Regions from separate parts of the Superficieibacter sp. HKU1 genome, predicted to be linked through region 2. Evidence: predicted binding sites of a transcription regulator. Region 2 holds the regulator's gene; each other region holds the start of a gene.

Region 1 (7,786 bases), 2.1 Mb from region 2:
AAGACGGGGTCTATTTACATGGGCTGCCCTGGTCAATCGCCCCACAGATGCAAACCCATATTCCGATGCTGATGTGGCTCTCCGATGATTATCAGAAACGCTATCACGTGAGCCAGCAGTGCCTGCAAAAAAGGGCTGACACTCAGGCGTACTCACAGGATAATCTTTTCTCCACTATGCTTGGGATGGTGGGCGTCGCTACGCAGGTCTATCAGGGAAAAGATGATATTTTATTGTCATGTAAAGGAGCTAACTAAGTGAAAATATTAGTTATTGAGGATGATGCTTTACTGTTACAGGGATTGATTCTTGCCATGCAAAACGAAGGATATGTCTGCGATGGCGTGGCAACCGCCCACGATGCAAAAATTTGCCTGGCCAACGCTCATTACAGCCTGGTGGTGCTGGATCTGGGCTTGCCCGATCAGGACGGCTTACAGCTGTTGTCCAGTCTGCGACGCGATAAGTTCACCCAGCCGGTACTGATCCTCACCGCGCGCGATACCGTCGGCGATCGCATCGCCGGGCTGGATACCGGGGCGGACGATTATTTAATCAAGCCTTTTGCGCTGGATGAGTTAAATGCGCGCATCCGCGCGCTGCTGCGCCGCCATCATAACCAGGGTGACAGCGAACTGACGATCGACAATCTGACGCTCAATGTCACCCGCCGTCAGGTCTGGCTGGAAGGACAATTGCTGGAGCTTACGCCGAAAGAGTATGCCCTTCTCTCAAGGCTGATGCTGAAAGCGGGTAGCCCGGTACATCGTGAAATTCTTTACAACGATATTTATAGCTGGGAAAACGAACCCTCGACCAATACGCTGGAGGTACATATTCATAATTTACGTGAAAAGATCGGCAAAACGCGTATTCGCACGGTGCGCGGCTTCGGCTATATGATGGTGGGACCCGATAAATAATGGTCATTTTTAAGGGACGAAAAACCACGATGCGCAGCCAGCTGCTGCTCACCATCGGCGTAATCCTTGTGGTGTGTCAGGTTTTCAGCGTTTTTTGGCTGTGGCATGAGAGTAAAGAACAGATCCAGTTGCTGGTTGAGAGCGCGATCCATAATCACAATAACAGCAAGCATATTGAGCACGAGGTGCGTGAAGCGGTTGCCAGTCTGCTGGTACCGAGCCTGCTGATTATTGGCCTGGCGCTGGTAATCAGTTACCACGCGGTAAAAAAGATCACCCGGCCGCTGGCGGAATTGCAGCGTGAACTGGGTACCCGCACGCCCGATAATCTTGAGCCGATTGCTGTTAATGCCTCCGTCAGCGAAGTGGAAGCCGTGACCTCCGCCATCAACCAGCTGGTTTCGCGGCTTACCGTGACGCTTGAGCGCGAGCGGCTGTTTACCGCCGACGTCGCCCACGAACTGCGTACGCCGCTGGCAGGTTTACGTCTGCACCTTGAGTTGATTGGTCGGGCGGGCACGGCCAATGTTGAACCGCTTTTGCAACGCCTCGATCAAATGACCACCAGTATTGCCCAGCTTCTGCAGCTTGCACGGGTGGGACAATCCTTTTCTGCCGGGAGCTATCAGCAGGTTAATCTCTACCACGATGTGGTGCTGCCGCTTCAGGGTGAGCTTGAAACGATGCTCTCGCAGCGTCATCAGTATCTGACATTGCCGGTAGAAAGCCCGGTCGCGGTGTTGGGCGACGCCACGCTGTTGCGCGTGCTGCTCAGAAATCTGGTGGAAAATGCCTATCGTTACAGCCCTGTCGGCTCGGTGATCGCCGTAAAGATTGAGGCCGGCAACGAGCCTGGGCTGGTGGTTGAAGACGAAGGTCCGGGGATTGACGAGTCGAAAAGCGGCGAGCTGAGCAAGGCGTTTGTGCGAATGGACAGCCGGTATGGCGGTATTGGCCTTGGGTTAAGCATTGTTACGCGTATTGCCCAGCTGCACGACGCACAGTTCTTTTTGCACAATCGCCAGTCGCAGCCGGGCGCGCGGGCCTGGGTGACATTCAGACCGTTACGCGGGTAATACGTTTAGCCCCGGTGTCCCATAATGCCGGATGGTGGCTTCGCCTTATCCGGCCTACGAGGCGGCAATAAACAGATCGCGCAACTGGTGTAGCTGGTCGCGAACCTGCGCGGCTTCCTCAAACTCCAGATCTCTGGCGTGCTGCATCATCTTCGCTTCCAGCTCGTGAATTTTTTGCTGCAGTGCTTTCGGCGTCAGCGGCATTGCTGCATCTTCCTCCACCGGGTGACGCGCTTTACCACGGCCTTTGGCTTTAGTCTTCGCAATGTTTTCACCCAGCGCCAGAATATCGACCACTTTCTTGTTCAGACCCTGCGGCACGATGCCGTGTTCTTCATTGTACTGCTGCTGTTTCTCGCGACGACGCTCGGTTTCGCTGATGGCTTTTTCCATCGACGGGGTGATTTTATCGCCGTAAAGGATCGCTTTACCGTTGATGTTACGCGCCGCACGCCCGATAGTCTGGATCAGCGACCTTTCCGAACGCAGGAAGCCCTCTTTGTCTGCGTCGAGGATGGCGACCAGCGACACCTCAGGCATATCGAGCCCTTCTCGCAGCAGGTTGATCCCGACCAGTACATCAAATTTGCCGAGGCGCAGGTCGCGGATAATCTCCATACGTTCGACGGTGTCGATGTCTGAGTGAAGGTAGCGCACCCGCTCCCCGTGCTCGTCCAGATATTCGGTGAGATCTTCTGCCATCCGCTTGGTCAGCGTGGTGGCCAGCACGCGCTCGTTAATGGCTACACGTTTGCGAATTTCAGAGAGCAAATCATCCACCTGCGTAGCTACCGGACGCACTTCAATAATCGGGTCCAGCAGACCGGTAGGACGCACGACCTGGTCTACGATTTCATCGCCGGATTTTTCCAGCTCGTATTTGCCCGGCGTCGCAGAGACGTAGATGGTTTGTGGGGCCAGCGCCTCAAACTCTTCAAATTTCATCGGACGGTTATCCAGCGCGGAAGGCAGGCGGAAACCGTACTCGACCAGGGTCTCTTTACGCGCCCGGTCGCCGCGATACATCCCCCCAATTTGTGGGATGGTAACGTGGGATTCGTCCACCACCAGCAGACCATCAGCGGGCAGATAGTCAAACAGGGTCGGCGGCGCTTCACCCGGCCCACGACCGGAAAGGTAGCGCGAGTAGTTCTCGATACCTGAGCAGTAGCCCAGCTCGTTCATCATTTCGAGATCGAACTGCGTGCGCTGGGTGATACGCTGCTCTTCTAATAGCTTATTGTTGGCCATCAGCGTCCTGCGCCGGTCGGCCAGTTCGCCTTTAATGTCTTCCATTGCCTGCACAATACGCTCGCGCGGCGTCACGTAGTGCGTTTTGGGATAGACGGTAAAACGCTGGATTGTCGATTCAATATGCCCGGTAAGCGGATCGAACAGCGACAGACGTTCCACTTCTTCGTCAAACAGCTCGACACGCAGCGCCACGTCGTCCGATTCCGCCGGAAAGATATCGATGACCTCACCCCGCACGCGAAACGTCCCGCGCTGGAACGCCTGATCGTTACGGGTGTACTGTAACTCCGCCAGACGACGCAGAATATCACGCTGGTTAATGATCATGCCGATGGTCAGGTGAAGCATCATTTTCAGATACAGGTCCGGATCGCCCAGGCCGTAAATGGCCGATACGGAGGCCACCACCACCACGTCACGACGCTCCAGCAGCGCTTTAGTCGCCGACAGACGCATCTGTTCAATGTGTTCGTTAACCGACGCGTCTTTCTCAATAAACGTATCTGAACTGGGAACGTAGGCTTCCGGCTGATAATAGTCGTAGTAGGAGACGAAATACTCCACGGCATTATCAGGAAAGAATTCCTTCATTTCGCCATACAGCTGTGCTGCCAGGGTTTTATTCGGTGCCAGCACCATGGTCGGACGCTGGAGATCGGCGATAACATTGGCGATGGTAAACGTCTTCCCTGACCCCGTTACGCCAAGAAGCGTCTGATGGGCCAGGCCATCTTCAAGACCTTCTTTCAGACGACGAATCGCCTCCGGCTGATCGCCAGATGGACGGAATGCGGAATTCAGTTTTAACGGTTTACTCATTAATGGCTACCTGAAAGGAATAAGCGGGCAGGGGCATAATTTTACCCGTAGGTGGCGATTTTGCCAACAGTTTATACTGGATAAAAAAACAGTAAGCGTAAAATACCGCCTTATTGTCCCCACAAACATCAGCAAAAGCGTAGCGCCCGGCAGCGAAAATGCCAGCTGAAAGAGGTTATCCCCAGAAAATTTCGCTTTTTAACTTTGTCAAGCAATGTCATGACGATTTTATGGCAGCAGATGACACTTTTCTTGCAGCAGTTGCTTTTATCTAACTCGTTGAATATAAATAATATATCATAAAAGACGCGTTTGCCGTCAATTCATTCGCAGGCCGCGTATTCTCTCGTTTACCACGTCTTTTCTAACTCTAATACACAAGGTTATCCACAGGAATAGTGGATAACTCACTCCAGCCCTTAGCCACCGCTCTCTGGCAAAAAACGAAGCCGCTGGCAAAACGCGATCATAAAAAATATTTCCCACTATTTTTTGTCTTTAATCAGCTTAAGCACGCTGGGAAGGGATCGTCGCACCGCCGGTCATTGCACCACTATACTCTGCCGCTGGCACCGACAAAGTGCATGCCTCTGACCAAATGCGCATTATTTTCCTCCGCTTGCTCAGCGCTATCCGAAATAAGTGCCTTTTTCGGGACGACCACAGTCTCTGGCAAGCCTTTTGCAGTATCTCATGGTCGAAACGCACGAACTGAATTGAGGAGCTACCGATGTTGAGTCTGCGCGCTGTAAATCAATTTTATGGAAGCCAGCACACGCTGTGGAATATTACGCTTGAACTCCAGCCGGGAAAATGTACCAGCGTCGTCGGGCTACCGGGGATGGGCAAGACCACACTCATTAACTGCATCACCGGCATCGTGCCGATCGAGAGTGGCACTATTTTCTGGCATGGCAACGATGCCCCGCCCTGCGATTTGCTGCCGCTGTCTGCGCCAAACCGGATCGCGCTGGGGATCGGCTATGTGCCGCAGGAAAGGCGAATTTTTTCGCAGTTGACGGTAGAGGAGAATGTGCATATCGCCCGCGCCGCCAGCGGCGACGGCGCGGTGAACAGCGGGATTTACGATCTGTTTCCGGAGCTTAGCGCTCTGCGTCAGGTGAAAGCGGCAACGCTGTCAGGCGAGAATCAGTACCAGCTGGCGCTGGCGAACGCGCTGGTCAGCCGCCCTCGCCTGTTGATCCTGGATGAGCCGACGCGCGGCGCGGGTCAGGCTTTTTTACACAAGCTGGGCGAGATTATCCTGCGTCTGAAACGCGAACTGGGGTTAACTATCCTGCTGGCAGAGCAGCATTTGTCGTTTATCCATCACGTTTCAGATTGCTTCTTGCTACTCCATCAGGGCCGCAACGTCGCGCAGGGACAGGTTAACCAGCTTGACCAGCAGCTACTCTCTCAGTGGATGACCCCAATGCCAGGAGGCTAAGATCGAGATACTGACCGGAATCGGACGCTTCCACAGCGTCTTCGATCCATGGGATCTCGCCTAACATGGGCGCGGGTAATACCCGCCTGAGCGTGGCGAGATATTCCTGATGACGACGGCCGGGCGGCGTGATGTCATTCGCCACCCAGCCTGCAAGCGTTAATCCGGCCTGCTGAACGGCCTGCGCGGTGAGCATGGCATGGTTAATGCAGCCCAGTTTGATGCCTACCACCAGGATCACCGGCAGTTTTTCCGTGATTACCCAGTCGGCAAAAGTGAGGGTCGGAGAAAGCGGCGTAAACCAGCCCCCGGCGCCTTCCACCAGCACCCATTCCGCCAGCGCCTCAAGCTGCCTCAGGCCCGCTGAGAGTACCGCCGCGTCGATGGGGCGTTTATCATCGGCGCTGACAATATGCGGCGAGGTCGGCTCAGCGAAAGTATACGGGTTAACCTGATGATAGCCCAGCGGCAGGCTGCTGTTGCGCTGAAGCGCCAGCGCATCGCTGTTGCGCAGCCCTTCGGCGGTGGACTCGCTGCCTGAGGCAACCGGCTTATAGCCCGCAGTAATGAGTCCCTGGCGGCTGGCGGCCTGGAGCAGCGCGCAGCTGGCGACGGTTTTGCCGACTTCAGTGTCGGTGCCGGTGACAAAAAAACGGTTAGTCACGTTCAATAATTCCTGCAAAAAGATGATAGGTCAGCGGGCAATGTCCCTGCTGCTGTGGCCATGCCAGCTGAAGCTGGCGCAACTGGCTGCGGGTCAGCGGGCGAGGCGTCCGCCCTTCATGCAAATGCGTGGCGCCGGTTCCTTTCAGCGAGCGCATGGCGCTAAGCGCATCGGGAAAGCGCAGGCTGATTGACTGCTCGTAAGAGCGATAGCGCCAGCCGGACAGCGCGTGATGGATAGCCTCAGGAGGTAAAAAGCGGTTAACGTGCGCCCGCCCATCCACCGCCTGCCACGCCTGCGCGACTTCGGGGAGCGATCCGGCCATCAGGGTGGTGAATGCTACCTGGCCGCCAGGCTGGGTTATGCGGTAAAGCTGGCGGAGCGCAGCCTGTAAATTTTCACACCACTGTACGGCCAGGTTGCTCCAGACAAGATCGAACTGCGCGTCTGCCAGCGGAATGGCTTCAATATCCGCCAGCAGGTAGTGATGCGCGGCGTCCTGACGTTGTGCTTCGCCCAGCATCTGCGGCGACAGATCCAGTGCGGTGACGTGGCTGCCCTGCTCGCGCCAGTAACGGCTCATCCCGCCCGGCCCACATCCGGCATCCAGTACGCGCGGGAAAGCACGTGTAAGAAGCCCGGCCAGCAGCGCGGCGGCGCTCTGACGCTGAAGATCGTCATGCTGCAAATAGACCGACGCAGCGCGACCAAAGGCGGCAGCCACCGCCTGTTTATCAACTGGCGGCATCCAGCACCTCCAGTAAGCGGGTGATATCATCGGTTTCGTGCGCCGCCGTCAGCGTTAAGCGCAAGCGCGCCGTCCCCTCAGGCACCGTAGGCGGACGGATAGCCGTGACCCAGCACCCGTGCTCGCGCAGTGTCTCCGCCATCCACAGGGCGCGGGCGTTATCGCCGACAATCAGCGGCTGAATGGCGCTGACGGAATCCGTCATCGCCATCGTCAGCGCCGCCGCGCCGCGACGAAACAGCGCGATATGCTGCTGGAGCTTGTCGCGCCGCTGCTGGCCCTCATCGCCACGAATAACGTCCAGCGAAGCCTGCAATGCCGCCGCCTGGGCTGGCGGCATGGAGGTGCTGTAGATAAGATGGCGGGCAAACTGCACTAAATACTCCGCCACCGGTTCACTGCACAGCACCGCCGCGCCGCTCACGCCGAAGCCTTTGCCAAAGGTGATGATAAGCAGATCCGGCTGTACCTGTTGTGCATGGCAACTGCCGCGTCCACCGCTACCGCTGACGCCGATGCCGTGAGCGTCGTCCACCAGCAACCAGGCCCCGGCGGCGCGGGTGACGCGGTCGATTTCAGCCAGCGGCGCGCTGTCGCCGTCCATGCTGAAAATACCTTCCGTAACCACCAGTTGCTGCCCGCCAACGGGTTTTGCCAGTAGCGTCTGCAACTGCGCCGGATCGTTATGGGCGAAACGGCGTAGCTGCGCCGGGCTGAGGCTGGCGGCTTCCAGCAGCGAGGCGTGACTCAGACGGTCGGCGACAATGCGATCGTCTTTCGCAGCAAGCGCGGTAATCACCGCCTGATTGGCGGCAAATCCGGAGATAAATAATAACGCGCGCGGGTAGCCCAGCC
Region 2 (7,786 bases):
GTACACCGTCGGCGTGCGCCCGATGTACAAATGGACGCCGATCATGAGCACCCTGCTGGAAGTGGGCTACGACAACGTGAAATCACAGCAAACCAGCGATCGTAACAGCCAGTACAAAATCACCCTCGCGCAACAATGGCAGGCTGGCGACAGCATCTGGTCTCGCCCGGCACTGCGTGTCTTCGCAACCTATGCGAAATGGGATGAAAACTGGGGTTACGCTAAAGATGCTAACGGCAATATCGGCCGCTCAGCGATCAGCGACTCTACCGGTAACGGCCAGTTCTCCAGCAGCCGTGGCGACGATGATGAATTCACCTTCGGCGCACAGATGGAAATCTGGTGGTAATACCGCATTAATCTGACATAAAGAGGGGCGCAAGCCCCTCAACGTCTTAAGGGTTGGCGCGCTATTGCCTGGCCACCGCTACACCCGGGTACTTTGAGGTGATAACAATGAAAATGAACAAAAGTCTCGTTGCACTCTGCCTGACGGCGGGGTTACTGGCAGCAGCCCCGGCGGTTAGCCTGGCTGAGGTCAACTACGTACCGCAAAACACCGCTGCCGCCCCGGCTATTCCTGCCATTGCCCTGCAGCAGCTCACGTGGACACCGGTCGATCAGTCTAAACAGCAAACCTCGACCATTGCTTCCGTTGGGCAACGCCTTGACGTTGCAGGCATTACCGGTCCGGTTGTCGCCTATAGCGTGCCAGCGAATATCGGCGAGCTGACCTTAACGCTGACCAGTGAAGTCAACAAACAAAGCAGCGTCTATGCGCCGAACGTGCTGATCCTCGATCAGAACCTGACGCCGTCGGCGTTTTTCCCCAGCAGCTATTTTACCTATCAGGAGCCGGGCGTGATGAGCGCCGATCGTCTTGAAGGGGTGATGCGCCTGACGCCTGCGCTGGGGCAACAGAAAATTTACGTGCTGGTCTTTACCACTGAAAAAGATCTCCAGCAAACCACCACGCTGCTGGATCCAGCCAAAGCCTACGCCAAAGGCATCGGCAATGCGGTACCGGATATTCCCGATCCTGTCGCCCGTCACACCACCGATGGCGTCGTGAAACTGAAAGTGAAAACCAATAGCAGCTCCAGCGTACTGGTCGGCCCGCTGTTTGGTTCCTCAAATCAGGGCTCGGTGACCGTCGGTAATACGGCAGCACCTGCCTATAGCGCAACAGCCGCCGCACCGGTCGCCGCGCCTGCCGCCAAAAACGAGCCGGTTCTGAATGATACTGAAGCCTACTTTAATCAGGCTATTAAACAGGCTGTTGATAAAGGCGATGTCGATAAGGCATTGAAATTACTTAACGAAGCAGAGCGTCTGGGGTCAACTTCAGCGCGTTCCACCTTTATCAGCAGTGTAAAAGGCAAGGGGTGATGGTTGCCCCACAATGCTGATGTTTAGGCTTAGCCTTTCGGTGCGTCCTTCGGGGCGCACTTTTTTTCCGGCTATCCGGTGTTACATATCTGTTGCGCTTTTGCATCTAACCCGCCCCCCATCCCACTTTTCTGCGTTACAATGTTTTCAGGCTATGTACCGGAGAAACTGGCATGTCACATCCTGCGCTAACGCAATTGCGTGCGCTGCGCTATCTTGATCATATCCCCCCGCTAAAATCCGCACTGCGAGAGTGGTTATTGCTGGAAGATTCGATGACCAAACGGTTTGAACAGCAGGGGAAGACGGTCAGCATTACTTTACTTCGCGAAGCGTTTGTTGGCCGGGAAGAGATTACCGAAGAGCAGGCGCTATTGCCGTACGAAACGCGCTACTGGCTGCGGGAAATTGTGCTTTGTGCGGACGAGGTTCCGTGGCTGGTGGGGCGCACCGTTGTGCCGGAATCAACGTTAAACGGTCCTGAGCTGGCGCTGCAAAAACTGGGTAAAACGCCGCTGGGCCGCTATCTGTTTACTTCCTCAACCCTGACCCGTGATTTTATCGAGATCGGGATGAGCGACGATCTGTGGGGACGGCGCTCGCGGCTGCGGCTTAATGGAAAGCCCTTGTTATTGACCGAATTATTTTTACCGGCATCACCGATTTACCAGAAGGAAGAGAGAAATGGAGTGGAGTCTGACGCAGAATAAGCTGTTGGCATATCATCGCCTGATGCGTACCGACAAACCTATTGGCGCGCTGCTGCTGCTGTGGCCGACGCTATGGGCGCTATGGGTGGCGACGCCGGGCCTGCCGCCGCTGTGGATCCTGGCCGTTTTTGTCGCTGGCGTCTGGCTGATGCGCGCGGCGGGCTGTGTGATAAACGATTATGCCGATCGCAAAATTGATGGCCATGTGAAGCGCACGGCAAACCGGCCGTTACCCAGCGGGGCCGTCAGCGGCAAAGAGGCGCGCATATTGTTTGTCGTGCTGGTGCTGTGCTCTTTCCTGCTGGTATTGACGCTGAACCGGATGACCATCCTGCTTTCCGTTGCTGCGCTGCTGCTGGCATGGGTGTATCCATTTATGAAACGCTACACCCATTTGCCGCAGGTAGTACTGGGGGCGGCCTTCGGCTGGTCGATCCCGATGGCGTTCGCCGCCGTCAGCGAAACGCTGCCGCTGAGCTGCTGGCTGATGTTCCTGTGTAATATTCTCTGGGCGGTGGCCTACGATACGCAGTATGCGATGGTCGATCGCGATGACGATCTGAAGATCGGCGTGAAATCAACGGCGATCCTTTTCGGGCAGTACGATCGGTTGATCATTGGACTTTTACAGGTGGCAGTGCTGGCGCTGATGATCGCTATTGGCTGGCTGAACGGGCTGGGCAGCGCATTCTACGCGGCGGTGGCCGTAGCGGGCGCGCTGTTTGTGTATCAGCAGAAGCTGATTATGCAGCGTGAACGTGATGCCTGTTTTAAGGCATTTATGAATAATAACTATGTCGGACTGGCGCTGTTTGTCGGGCTGGCGGTAAGTTACTGGTCGTTCGCATAAACCTGCCGGGTGGCGGCTTCGCCTTACCCGGCCTACGAAAGATAAAATTACAATGGGTTATGACGTTTGGCCTGGATTTGCCGGATGGTGGTATCACCGCTATCCGGCATTTTTATCACTCGCCCTGTGCCGCGCTCTCAATCGTTAACCGCACATCCGAGGTAATTAACTCCGCCAGCATCTGATAAACCTTCATCGTTTCTGCCGGTTCCGCATCCCCGGTATCGCTGATATAGCCTTCATCACGCAGCGTCAGCACCAGAGAGCTAAAGACCGCTTTATCGAAGAACTCCGGCGCGTTGATGCCGTGCAGCACGGACAGACGTTGCGCCACGGTACGGCTCTCTTTCTCCAGCGTGCCACGGTTGATCGACGGATTAGCACTGAGCAGCCAGAAGGTAATGGCATAGCGCTGTAGCGTTTCACGCGCGCCTGCCGCCAGCAGTTGTAGCGTTCGGGCACGGGCCGGGTTGATACGGAACTCCGCGTCCTCACAGGTAATCAGCCCCTGGCGCGCCATTTCTGCCGTCAATGCGTCAATCACCCCCGCCACTTCACTGGTATCCCAGCGCAGGAACAGTTCGGCTTTCAGCATCGGGTAAAGTAGTTCCACATGGTGCAGCAGGGCGTCACGTGAAATCTGCCGATGCTGAGTCACAATGGCGGCAATCAGCGAGGGCAGCATCAGCATATGCGTGATGTTATTGCGGTAATACGTCATCAGGACCGCCTGCTCTCGCGGCAGAACGATGATATCGCCGATGGTATCTTTCTCGACCTGGAACTTATTCATCTGCAGTGCATGCTCGATAAGTTCGTTCGCCGTGGCCACAGGCGCAGTAGAATCCGGCGCATACGGCACATTACGTAACAAATCGAGATAGCAATCCAGCTGCTGCGTCAGTTGCTCACGGGTCAGAGAGCGCTGACGGGAAGCCAACAGCGCGGTACAGCACAGGTTCATGGCGTTCGCCGCGCCTGCATTGTTAATGCGCACCATCAGATCGGCGGCGATGCGGTTAACGGTTGGCGTTAGCCAGGCCGGGCGCACTGCCTCAATTGGATCGATGGATTCACGCCACTCGGGCACATGGTGATTCAGGTAGGTCATCAGCGGCATTGGCTCGCCAAAATTGACGTAGCCCTGACCGAGATTACGCAGCTTGCTCAAACCACGCATCATCTGCAGCAGGTTTTCCTTCTCTTTCGTCGCGCCACGCAGTTCTTTGGCGTAAGTACCCACTTCCATCACGTGCTCATAGCCGATATAAATCGGCACCAGAGTGATGGGGCGTGTCCCGCCGCGCAGCATCGCCTGAATGGTCATCGACAGGGTGCCGGTTTTTGGATCCAGCAGACGGCCAGTACGTGAGCGGCCACCTTCGACAAAATACTCAACGGAATAGCCGCGGCTGAACAGTTCACCGAGATATTCACGGAACACCGTCGAATAGAGCTTGTTACCCTTAAAGGTACGGCGAATAAAGAACGCGCCCAGGCGGCGGAAAATGGGCCCGGCAGGCCAGAAGTTCAGGTTGATGCCCGCGGCAATATGCGGTGGCACCAGACCCTGATGATAGAGCACGTAGGAGAGCAGCATATAGTCCATATGGCTGCGGTGGCAGGGCACGTAGACAATCTCATGACCATCATGCGCCAGCTGCCGCACGCGCTCGGCGTTATGCACGTTAATCCCCTGATACAGACGGTTCCAGGTGAAGCCCAGAATACGGTCAGTCAGGCGGATCATCTCGTAAGAGAAGTTAGCGGCAATCTCTTCCATCAGCGCAATGGCATTCTGCTGCGCTTTTTCATGAGAGATTTTTTTGCTGCGCGCTTCGTCTTCTACTGCCCGGGCAATCGCTTTAGACGCCAGAAGCTTATTAAACAGATCCTGACGAGCGGGCAGACGTGGCCCTACGGCCGCCAGACGCTGACGGGCAAAGTGCATACGCGCAACGCGCGCGAGCTTTTGCGCAATGATCTTATCCGTTCCGTGCTCGTCGGCCATCCGGCGCAGAGAGACCGAGGGGGAGAAACGAACAAAGCTGTCGCGCCCCAGCCAGGAAACGGCAAAAAACTTTTGTATGCCGTTGAGCATGCGCAGCGGCGGGTTAACCTCGCCTTTCTCACGCCCTGGCGAACGTCCAAACATCACCGATACCGGCACCATCTGTACGTCCAGCCCCGGATTGCTGCGGTGCAAGTCCAGATAGTCGTGGAAGAGTTTGATAGACTCTTCTTTCGGCGTGTAATACGTGAATACACGCGGGCCGCCATGTATAAAGACGTAGCGCGGCAGCAGGGTGCCGTCGATCTCCAGCGGCTCCATGGGATCGGGAAGATCGTGCGCCAGGCACTGCGTGCGCAGCGTCAGCAAATCCGCTTTTGAATTGTAAGGCAATACGTACATAATTGGGCGGGAGGTATCCAGGCCCAACTCCTGCGCAGGTTCCGCCGGAATAGACTTGCTCTTTACCAGGACACTTAATGGTAAATTCAGTAATTTGTAGTAAATTCGTGGCCAGCCGGACATAAACGATGTGAAGCCTCTGGTTAATCATGCAAATGCGCTGCAAGGATATCAGAAAGTGAACAGATTTTCTGAGCTTACGCAGGAAGCGCGTTATATCATTGACGCTAATAATGTTAAAAGGTTCTTTTGATGGCCAATAATACCACCGGATTAACCCGGATTATCAACGCAGCGGGTTATTCCTGGAAAGGATTTCGTGCGGCATGGATCAACGAAGCCGCTTTTCGTCAGGAAGGCGTGGCTGCCCTTGTGGCTATCATTATCGCCTGCTGGCTGGATGTCGATCCCATCACCCGCGTGCTGCTGATTGGCTCGGTGCTGCTGGTAATGATCGTAGAAATTTTAAACAGTGCAATTGAAGCCGTCGTGGACCGTATCGGCACGGAAAGACACGAACTTTCAGGCCGTGCCAAAGATATGGGATCGGCGGCAGTACTGCTGGCAATTGTCGTTGCGCTTATCACCTGGGTGACCTTATTGTGGTCGCATTTCCGCTAAAGGTCGCAAAAGTAAAAAAGTCTCTTATTTTTCGTGCCATTGGTGGTTCCAAAATCGCCGTTAACTGTATATACTCACAGCATAACTGTATATACACCCAGGGGGCGGAATGAAAGCGTTAACGGCCAGGCAGCAAGAGGTGTTCGATCTCATTCGGGATCACATCAGCCAGACAGGCATGCCACCGACGCGTGCGGAAATTGCGCAACGTTTGGGGTTCCGTTCCCCAAATGCGGCTGAAGAACATCTTAAAGCGCTGGCGCGTAAAGGGGTGATTGAGATTGTCACCGGCGCATCGCGTGGTATTCGCCTGCTAATGCAGGAAGAAGAAGGCATTCCTCTTATTGGCCGCGTTGCCGCTGGCGAGCCGCTTCTGGCACAGCAGCATATTGAAAGTCACTATCAGGTCGACCCGTCGCTGTTTAAACCCAACGCCGATTTTCTGCTGCGCGTTAGCGGTATGTCGATGAAAGACATCGGTATTATGGACGGCGATTTGCTGGCAGTGCATAAAACGCAGGATGTACGTAACGGCCAGGTTGTCGTCGCGCGTATTGACGAAGAAGTGACTGTTAAGCGTCTGAAGAAACAGGGCAATGTTGTTGAACTGCTGCCTGAGAATAATGAGTTTTCACCTATCGTGGTTGACTTGCGTAAGCAAAACTTCTCTATTGAAGGACTGGCTGTTGGCGTGATCCGCAACGGCGAGTGGCTGTAAATTTGTTCTGATTTCTGCGGTGCTGTCGGTGCCGCAGAGTTCCTTCCTTTTGCCAGACCCTCTCTTAGTGGTAGCGCTTCTCAGGGTTAAATATTCTTAATTCTCCGCAGGGTGCAGCATCCTCATCTACACTTATTCTTACGTTCAGCAGAAAAGACATGCAATCTGGACGACAGAATTCAAATGATTTGTACCCCAACAATGAGGACATAATTATGAATAAAGACGAAGTCGGCGGTAACTGGAAACAGTTCAAAGGTAAAGCGAAAGAACAATGGGGCAAACTGACCGATGACGATATGACCGTCATCGAAGGTAAACGTGACCAGCTGGTAGGTAAAATCCAGGAGCGTTACGGTTACCAGAAAGATCAGGCGGAAACCGAAGTGAAAGACTGGGAAACCCGTCACGATTACCGCTGGTAGTTGTAACCTCAGCTAACGGCTGAGAAGATCCTACCCGAAGGTACATGGAGGTACCACCCCACAAAGAGCCGTGCTGACACTAGCGCGGCTTTTTCTTACTCTGAATACTGTGATCGTGGTGGCAGTCGCCAGGATGACGGCAGGCTTCAACCTCTGCACAGTCTGCACATAACCCGTGCGCTTCAATCACGTTGTGGCGTAAAGCAAATCCCATCCGTGCTGCCAGGGCATGCATAATATCTTCCACGCCATCGGCACCTTCCTCTTTCACGACGCCGCAGCGGTCGCAGATAAACATCGCCGACGTATGGTTGTGGTCGAAGAGGTGGCACAGCACGTAGCTGTTGGTTGATTCTACCTTGTGGACAAAACCCTGCTCGAGCAGAAATTCCAGCGCACGGTATACCGTCGGCGGCTTGGCCTGCGGTTCTTTGTCGCGCAGCAAGTCGAGCAAATCGTAGGCGCTGATTGCACCTTGTTGCAGGCTCATTAATCGCAACACTTCAAGGCGCTGCGGAGTCAGGCGCACATTGCGTTGCACGCACAGCTTTTCAGCTTGCGCTAACATCTCCTGCGAAGTGGTCTTGTCCATAGCGTCCTCGGGTAGGGGGCAAAAGCCTATTTTATCATGTTCTGCTGAAAGTCAGAAATGAAGGCGTT
Region 3 (7,786 bases), 130 kb from region 2:
TTGACCTGAGCGTGGAAAGCCGTCTTGATGCGGAAGTGAAAAGCTGGTTTGCCTTCGCCCTGCAAAAATGTGAGGAGCTGGCCCTGCTGCGCGATGCCCTGAACAGCGGCGATACCGCTGCCATTGCCTGGTGGAGCGCGCCGATTCAGGCCCGTCGCCACTCCACCCGCGTGCATAACGCGGCGGTGGCAAAACGTCTGGCGGCCATTACCGCCCAGGACAGCCAGCGCGCGAATGCTTATCCGGTCCGTGCAGAAGCCCAGCGTGCACGCTTTAATCTACCCGCCTGGCCGACCACCACCATTGGTTCTTTCCCGCAGACGACTGAAATCCGCGGCCTGCGTCTGGACTTTAAAAAGGGCAATCTTGATGCGAACAACTACCGCACCGGTATTGCAGGCCACATCAGGCAGGCGATTGTGGAGCAGGAGCGCCTGGGTCTCGACGTGCTGGTCCACGGTGAAGCCGAGCGTAATGACATGGTGGAATACTTCGGCGAGCACCTGGACGGTTTCATTTTTACCCAGAATGGCTGGGTGCAGAGCTACGGTTCCCGCTGCGTGAAGCCGCCGGTCGTGATTGGTGACATCAGTCGGCCGGAACCGATCACCGTGGAGTGGGCGAAATACGCGCAGTCACTGACCGACAAACCGGTAAAAGGCATGCTGACCGGCCCGGTAACTATTCTCTGCTGGTCTTTCCCGCGTGAAGACGTGAGCCGTGAAACCATTGCTAAGCAGATTGCGCTGGCGCTGCGTGACGAAGTGGCGGACCTGGAAGCGGCCGGGATCGGCATTATTCAGATTGACGAACCGGCGCTGCGCGAAGGTCTGCCGTTGAAGCGCAGCGACTGGGATGCTTACCTGCAATGGGGCGTGGAAGCCTTCCGCATCAACGCGGCGGTGGCGAAGGACGATACCCAGATCCACACACATATGTGCTACTGCGAGTTTAACGATATTATGGATTCTATCGCTGCGCTGGATGCCGATGTGATCACCATCGAAACCTCGCGCTCCGATATGGAACTGCTGGAATCGTTCGAAGAGTTCGACTACCCGAACGAAATCGGACCGGGCGTTTATGACATTCACTCGCCGAACGTCCCGAGCGTGGAGTGGATCGAAGCTCTGCTGAAAAAAGCGGCGCAGCGTATTCCGGCAGAGCGCCTGTGGGTAAACCCGGACTGCGGTCTGAAAACCCGCGGCTGGCCGGAAACCCGCGCCGCGCTGGCGAACATGGTCAAAGCGGCGCAGCAGTTGCGTCAGGGGTAAGTAATACGATCCCACGGGAGACAGCGTTCTCCCTTCTGGATCGAGGAGCCTGTTACAGGTAATGCTGGAAGCGGCTGGCGCGAGGTTATACAGTTCACAAAAGCGTTTAATTAAACGATAAGGATATGAGTGAGCATGTCTATCAGCGGTTGCCACGTCATGGCAAAGCCTACAGGCTCAGTATGCAACATCGATTGCCAGTACTGTTTCTATCTTGAAAAAGAGGCGCTTTATCCGGAGCGCAACAAAAACTGGCGGATGTCAGACGGGACGCTGGAAACCTATATTCGTCAGCATATTGAGGCGCAAGGCGGTAACGAGGCGATCTTTGCCTGGCAGGGCGGCGAGCCGACAATGATCGGGCTGCCCTTTTTCCGCCGGGTAGTCGAACTGTGCGAGAAGCACGCTAACGGCAAAAAAATCAGTCATGCCCTGCAAACCAACGGCATTTTGCTCAATCCGGAATGGGCGCAGTTTTTTGCCGAACATCATTTTCTGATTGGTTTGTCCGTCGATGGCCCTGCGCATCTGCATGATAAATATCGCGTAACGCGTTCAGGCAAAGGCACCCACGCGCAGGTGATGGCGGGCATGGCGCTGCTTAAAGAATACCACGTTGAGTTTAATACCCTGACCGTGGTGGGCGCGCATAACGTCGGTCATGCGCGTGAGGTGTACGAGTTTCTGCTGGCAGCCGGCTCCCGCTATATCCAGTTTATCCCGCTGGTGGAGCGAATGAGTACTGAAGCCTCATCGGTACTTAATCTGGTGATGCCCGGCGAGAGCGCGGCAACGCTGGCACCGTGGACCGTGCCCTCGTGGCAGTACGGCGAATTCCTTAACCAGATCTTTGATATCTGGGTGCGGCGCGATGTCGGGAATGTCTACGTGCAGATGTTTGATGTGGCGCTCTCGGCCTGGTGCGGCCAGCCGCCGGTGCTGTGCGTGTTTTCTGAAAACTGCGGCCATGCTTTCGCCCTGGAATCTAACGGCGATCTCTATAACTGCGACCACTATGTCTACCCTGAGCATATGCTGGGCAATATTCATCAGAAAAGCATTAAAGAGATGAATAACAGCGAGCAGGCCATTACTTTTGGTCGGGCAAAGCGGGAGACGCTGACCGCCGACTGTCGAAAGTGCGACTATCGCTTTGTTTGCCACGGTGGCTGTCCTAAACATCGCTTTGCCGTCTCGCCTTCCGGGCATCCTGGCCATAACTACCTGTGCGCAGGGTATGAACATTTTTTTCGCCATATTACGCGCAACATGAACATCATGAAGGATCTGGTCACCAACGGCTATCCGCCACAGGCGATCATGCGCGTGCTGGCGCAGGAGAAAACGGTCAACGCGGGGAAGGTGAATCGTAACGATCCCTGTCCCTGTGGCAGCGGCAAAAAATATAAAAAATGCTGTGGGATCTCTGCCTGACGGTACGGCGTTGACGGCGGATCGCCGGGTAAGGCGAAGCCGCTACCCGGCAAAACGGCGAACAAAACAGCAAAACAGGTTTGCCACTCCCCTCATTATTCCGCTTTCTTACCCACATAGCGGGCAAACCATGCCAGCATTTTCTGCCAGCCATCTTTCGCCGAGGCCTCATGGTAACTCGGACGATAATCCGCATTAAACGCGTGCCCGGCTTCCGGATAGACAATAATTTCTGCCGTCGCAGTGGCATCCCGCAGCGCATGACGCATTTTCTCCAGGCTTTCCTGAGGAATACTGTTGTCCTGAGCGCCATACAGCCCCAGCACCGGCGCGCTTAGCTCGGTTGCCACATCCACAGGATGTTTCGGCGATTTTAACGTCCGATCGCCAACCACTTTGCCATACCACGCCACCGCAGCTTTAAGCTGAGGATTATGCGCGGCATACAGCCAGGCAATACGTCCGCCCCAGCAAAAACCGGTGATGGCAAGACGATGGGCGTCGCCGCCGTTACGTGCAGCCCAGTTCGCGACATGGTCGAGATCGGCCAGCACCTGCGCGTCCGGCACGTTAGCCACCAGCTCTTTTAACAGCGTGCCGACATCGTCATAAGCATTAGGATCGCCCTGACGGAAATAGAGTTCCGGCGCGACAGCCAGATAGCCTTCCAGCGCCAGCCGACGACATAAATCGCGAATGTGCTCATGTACGCCGAAAATTTCCTGCACTACGATAATGACAGGCAGCTCACCTTCCGCGTCTTTTGGCCTGGCGTGATAAGCGGGCATATGCTCGCCCTGTGTCGGGATGGTGGTTTCACCGGTTGCAATCGCGTCTTCAGGCGTGCGAACGATGGTGGAAGCATGGGGTGAGGCCGCGGGTGCGAAACCCGGTTGATTATCAGTCGTCATGGCATTCTCCGTACCCAGTATTAGCGCAGAGTTAACTATAGACCCCACGTTAACAATTCACCGCGTCGGATGCCGATTCGCGATGGCATCTGACCAAAGCATTAGGTTTATTTATGTGATTCATGTCACTATTTTATGGAAATTAACTGCAATAAGTTTCTGTGCAAGTGACTATGGTCACAAAATAGTCTCGATCACTTCTGTAAAGTACCTTTTTGCTTCTTCTGACAAACCGACCCACAGAGGAGTCTTTTTATGTCCAAGTCTGATGTTTTTCATCTCGGCCTCACCAAAAACGACCTACAAGGGGCTACGCTGGCTATCGTCCCTGGCGATCCAGAACGTGTGGAAAAGATCGCCGCGCTGATGGATAAGCCGGTCAAGCTGGCATCTCATCGTGAATTTACCTCCTGGCGCGCTGAACTCGACGGTAAAGCAGTTATTGTATGTTCGACCGGTATCGGCGGACCTTCTACGTCTATTGCCGTCGAAGAACTGGCACAGCTCGGCATTCGTACTTTCCTGCGCGTGGGTACCACCGGCGCGATCCAGTCCCATATCAACGTTGGCGACGTGCTGGTGACCACGGCTTCCGTGCGTCTGGACGGTGCCAGCCTGCACTTCGCGCCGATGGAATATCCGGCAGTAGCTGATTTCGCCTGTACCACCGCGCTGGTGGAAGCGGCGAAAGCGGTCGGCGCGACCACTCACATTGGCGTGACCGCGTCTTCCGACACCTTCTACCCTGGCCAGGAGCGTTACGATACGCATTCAGGGCGCGTGGTGAGCCGTTTCAAAGGTTCAATGGAAGAGTGGCAGTCCATGGGCGTGATGAACTACGAAATGGAATCGGCGACGCTGCTGACCATGTGCTCCAGTCAGGGTCTGCGTGCCGGGATGGTTGCTGGCGTGATCGTTAACCGCACCCAGCAGGAAATTCCGAATGCGGAAACCATGAAACAAACCGAGAGCCACGCCGTGAAAATTGTGGTTGAAGCCGCCCGCCGTCTTCTCTGACAAACCGTCCGTTGATATCGGGACGACCACCGGGTTGGGCCTCCCTCCGGGAACCCAATCCCGGCGTTTCTCCTGACCAGCCTCTTTGCCAGCGATCTGAAGGGCCGACCTGTTCGGTCCTTTCTTTTTGCGTAACGCCTCGCAGAAAAACCTTTTAAACTGGACGTTTATACAGCAAAGCCGTATTTTGCAGGGTGAATGAGTTATGCGGGAGGGTGAATGGACAGCGCAATCATTATCAGCGTACTGCTGATGCTGGCGGGGATCGTCGTCGGTTGGCTGGCGGCAAGCTATCGTGCCGCGCAGCAGCAGGCCGAGATTCTTGCGGAGCAGCGGGAGGTTTTTGGCGAACTGAGCGCCGCAAAGCAGCAGCTTGCTCAGCACAGCCACTGGCGCAACGAGTGCGAACTGCTGAATAACGAGCTGCGTAGCCTGCGGGAAATCAACACCTCGCTGGAAGCCGACCTGCGCGAAGTAACGACTCGCCTTGAAGCGTCTCAGGACAAAACCCGCCAGATGATCAACAGCGAGCAGCGGCTTAACGAGCAATTTGAAAATCTCGCCAACCGCATTTTCGAGCACAGCAACCGCCGGGTGGATGAGCAAAATCGTCAGAGCCTGCACGGCCTGCTGACGCCGTTGCGCGAGCAGCTTGACGGTTTTCGCCGCCAGGTGCAGGACAGTTTTGGCCAGGAGGCGCGGGAAAGGCACACCCTGGCGCATGAAATCCGTAACCTCCAGCAGCTTAATGCGCAAATGGCGCAGGAAGCCCTCAACCTCACGCGCGCCCTGAAAGGCGACAACAAAGCGCAGGGCAACTGGGGAGAAGTGGTACTGACCCGCGTACTGGAAGCCTCCGGGCTGCGTGAAGGCCATGAATATGAAACCCAGGTAAGTATCGAAACCGACACCCGTTCGCGGATGCAGCCGGACGTGATCGTCCGCCTGCCGCAGGGCAAAGACGTGGTGGTTGATGCCAAAATGACGCTGGTGGCCTATGAGCGTTACTTCAATGCCGAAGAAGAGTACACCCGCGAGGCCGCTCTTCAGGAACACATCGCCTCGGTGCGCAATCATATCCGCCTGCTGGGGCGTAAAGATTATCAGCAGTTGCCGGGGCTGCGCAGTCTCGACTATGTATTGATGTTTATCCCCGTTGAACCGGCATTTTTGCTGGCACTCGATCGCCAGCCGGAGCTGATTACCGAAGCGCTGAAAAACAATATCATGCTGGTCAGTCCGACCACGCTACTGGTGGCGTTGCGCACCATTTCCAATCTGTGGCGTTACGAGCATCAAAGCCGCAACGCACAGCATATTGCCGAGCGTGCCAGCCGCCTGTACGACAAAATGCGCCTGTTCGTTGACGATATGTCGTCGGTGGGGCAAAGCCTCGATAAAGCGCAGGACAACTATCGGCAGGCGATGAAAAAACTGACCTCCGGGCGTGGTAATGTATTGTCGCAGGCGGAAGCTTTTCGCGGCCTTGGCGTGGAGATCAAGCGCGAGATTAATCCGGAATTAGCCGAACAGGCTACCGCCCAGGATGAAGAATTTCGACTACGCTCAGGAGCGGAAGCCGATGACGAGCGCGAATTCTCTGCGCAAAACTCCGGGGGGTCATGATCTAAACTCCTTCTCTCGCGGCGGTTGAGTCATAGGGTAAACGTTCTTGATCTGTTACACTTTACGAACAATTTCTTGATAAGCAGGCCTTAAGATGGACGAGAATTCTCAGGATACGACGCATTTTGGTTTTCAGACTGTCGCCAGCGCGCAGAAAGCTGACATGGTGGCGCATGTATTCCATTCCGTTGCCGCAAAATACGATGTCATGAACGATCTGATGTCGTTCGGCATTCATCGCCTATGGAAGCGTTATACCATCGATTGTAGCGGTGTGCGTCGCGGGCAAACCGTGCTGGATCTGGCGGGGGGTACCGGCGATCTGACGGCAAAATTTTCTCGTCTCGTCGGCGACACCGGTCGCGTCGTGCTGGCAGATATTAACGATTCTATGCTGAAGATGGGACGTGAGAAGCTGCGTAATCTTGGTGTCGTGGGCAACGTTGAATACGTTCAGGCCAATGCCGAAGCGCTGCCTTTCCCGGACAACATCTTTGACTGCATCACCATCTCTTTCGGCCTGCGTAACGTAACGGATAAAGAAAAAGCGCTGCGCTCGATGTATCGCGTACTGAAGCCGGGCGGACGTCTGCTGGTACTGGAGTTTTCTAAACCGATTATCGATCCGCTGAGTAAAGCCTACGACGCCTATTCGTTCCACGTCCTGCCGCGCATCGGGCAGATGGTGGCGAATGATGCAGAAAGCTACCGTTATCTGGCTGAATCCATCCGTATGCATCCCGATCAGGAAACCCTGAAGGCGATGATGGAAGACGCGGGTCTGGAGAACGTGAGCTATTACAACCTGACGGCAGGTATCGTCGCGCTGCATCGTGGCTATAAGTTTTAACAGGAGAGCGTAATGCCGTTTAAACCCTTAATCACTGCGGGTATCGAAAATGTCCTCAACGCGTTCCTGTGGCGTGAACGCGGTTTGAAACCTGCCCGCCAGCGTCTCCAGGGAAAAGTATTACGCGTTGTGCTGCAAGAGTTCTCCTCGCCGTTGGTCCTCAGTTTCAGCGAACGTCAGATTGATGTGCTGGGTGAGTGGGAAGGTGAGGCGGACTGTACGGTGATTACCCGCCTGAACGTGCTGCCAAAACTGCGCGACCGCCAGCAGCTTACTGCGCTTATTCGCAGCGGTGAGCTGGAAGTGAACGGCGATATTCAGGTGGTGCAAAATTTTGTCGCCTTAAGCGATCTGGCGGAGTTCGACCTGGCGGAGCTGCTGGCTCCGTGGACAGGCGATATTGCTGCCGAAGGCGTGAGCCGCTTTTTACGCCGTGGAGCGACCTTTCTGAATCGTAGCGTGCAGCGCCAGCAGCGTTATGTGGCCGATGCGCTGACGGAAGAGTGGCGTCTGGCACCGGGTGCGCTGGAAGTGGCGTGGTTTGCTGAAGAAGTCGCTGCCGTCGAACGTTCGGCTACTACTCTGATGACACGGCTGGAAAAGCTGGAGGACAAATGACCCCAGGTGAAGTTCGCCGCCTGTATTTTATCATCCAGACATTTTTGAGCTACGGG

Evidence for each region. Region 2 encodes LexA, which represses DNA repair genes until DNA is damaged. Its sites were predicted from a motif close to TNCTGTATGTACATACAGNA; they were not measured.
Region 1: a site for LexA is predicted at 4,147-4,166, ahead of uvrB (excinuclease ABC subunit UvrB). Genes of this name have one in related genera too.
Region 3: a site for LexA is predicted at 4,794-4,813, ahead of rmuC (DNA recombination protein RmuC). Genes of this name have one in related genera too.

What each region holds. Positions count from the first base shown of each region.
Region 1 covers NZ_CP119754.1:1,648,847-1,656,632, reverse strand. Annotated here, with positions in the region: gene eptA (phosphoethanolamine transferase EptA) at 1-257, shown strand, start outside; gene pmrA (two-component system response regulator PmrA) at 258-923, shown strand; gene pmrB (two-component system sensor histidine kinase PmrB) at 923-1,999, shown strand; gene uvrB (excinuclease ABC subunit UvrB) at 2,054-4,072, opposite strand; gene P0H77_RS07955 (ATP-binding cassette domain-containing protein) at 4,803-5,519, shown strand; gene bioD (dethiobiotin synthase) at 5,461-6,183, opposite strand; gene bioC (malonyl-ACP O-methyltransferase BioC) at 6,176-6,931, opposite strand; gene bioF (8-amino-7-oxononanoate synthase) at 6,918-7,786, opposite strand, start outside.
Region 2 covers NZ_CP119754.1:4,437,257-4,445,042, reverse strand. Annotated here, with positions in the region: gene P0H77_RS21195 (maltoporin) at 1-349, shown strand, start outside; gene malM (maltose operon protein MalM) at 457-1,389, shown strand; gene ubiC (chorismate lyase) at 1,563-2,099, shown strand; gene ubiA (4-hydroxybenzoate octaprenyltransferase) at 2,074-2,949, shown strand; gene plsB (glycerol-3-phosphate 1-O-acyltransferase PlsB) at 3,065-5,485, opposite strand; gene P0H77_RS21170 (diacylglycerol kinase) at 5,615-5,983, shown strand; gene lexA (transcriptional repressor LexA) at 6,093-6,701, shown strand; gene P0H77_RS21160 (CsbD family protein) at 6,917-7,126, shown strand; gene zur (zinc uptake transcriptional repressor Zur) at 7,206-7,718, opposite strand.
Region 3 covers NZ_CP119754.1:4,563,551-4,571,336, reverse strand. Annotated here, with positions in the region: gene metE (5-methyltetrahydropteroyltriglutamate--homocysteine S-methyltransferase) at 1-1,274, shown strand, start outside; gene P0H77_RS21765 (anaerobic sulfatase maturase) at 1,410-2,708, shown strand; gene P0H77_RS21760 (dienelactone hydrolase family protein) at 2,804-3,619, opposite strand; gene udp (uridine phosphorylase) at 3,875-4,636, shown strand; gene rmuC (DNA recombination protein RmuC) at 4,856-6,262, shown strand; gene ubiE (bifunctional demethylmenaquinone methyltransferase/2-methoxy-6-polyprenyl-1,4-benzoquinol methylase UbiE) at 6,357-7,112, shown strand; gene P0H77_RS21740 (SCP2 domain-containing protein) at 7,125-7,730, shown strand; gene ubiB (ubiquinone biosynthesis regulatory protein kinase UbiB) at 7,727-7,786, shown strand, end outside.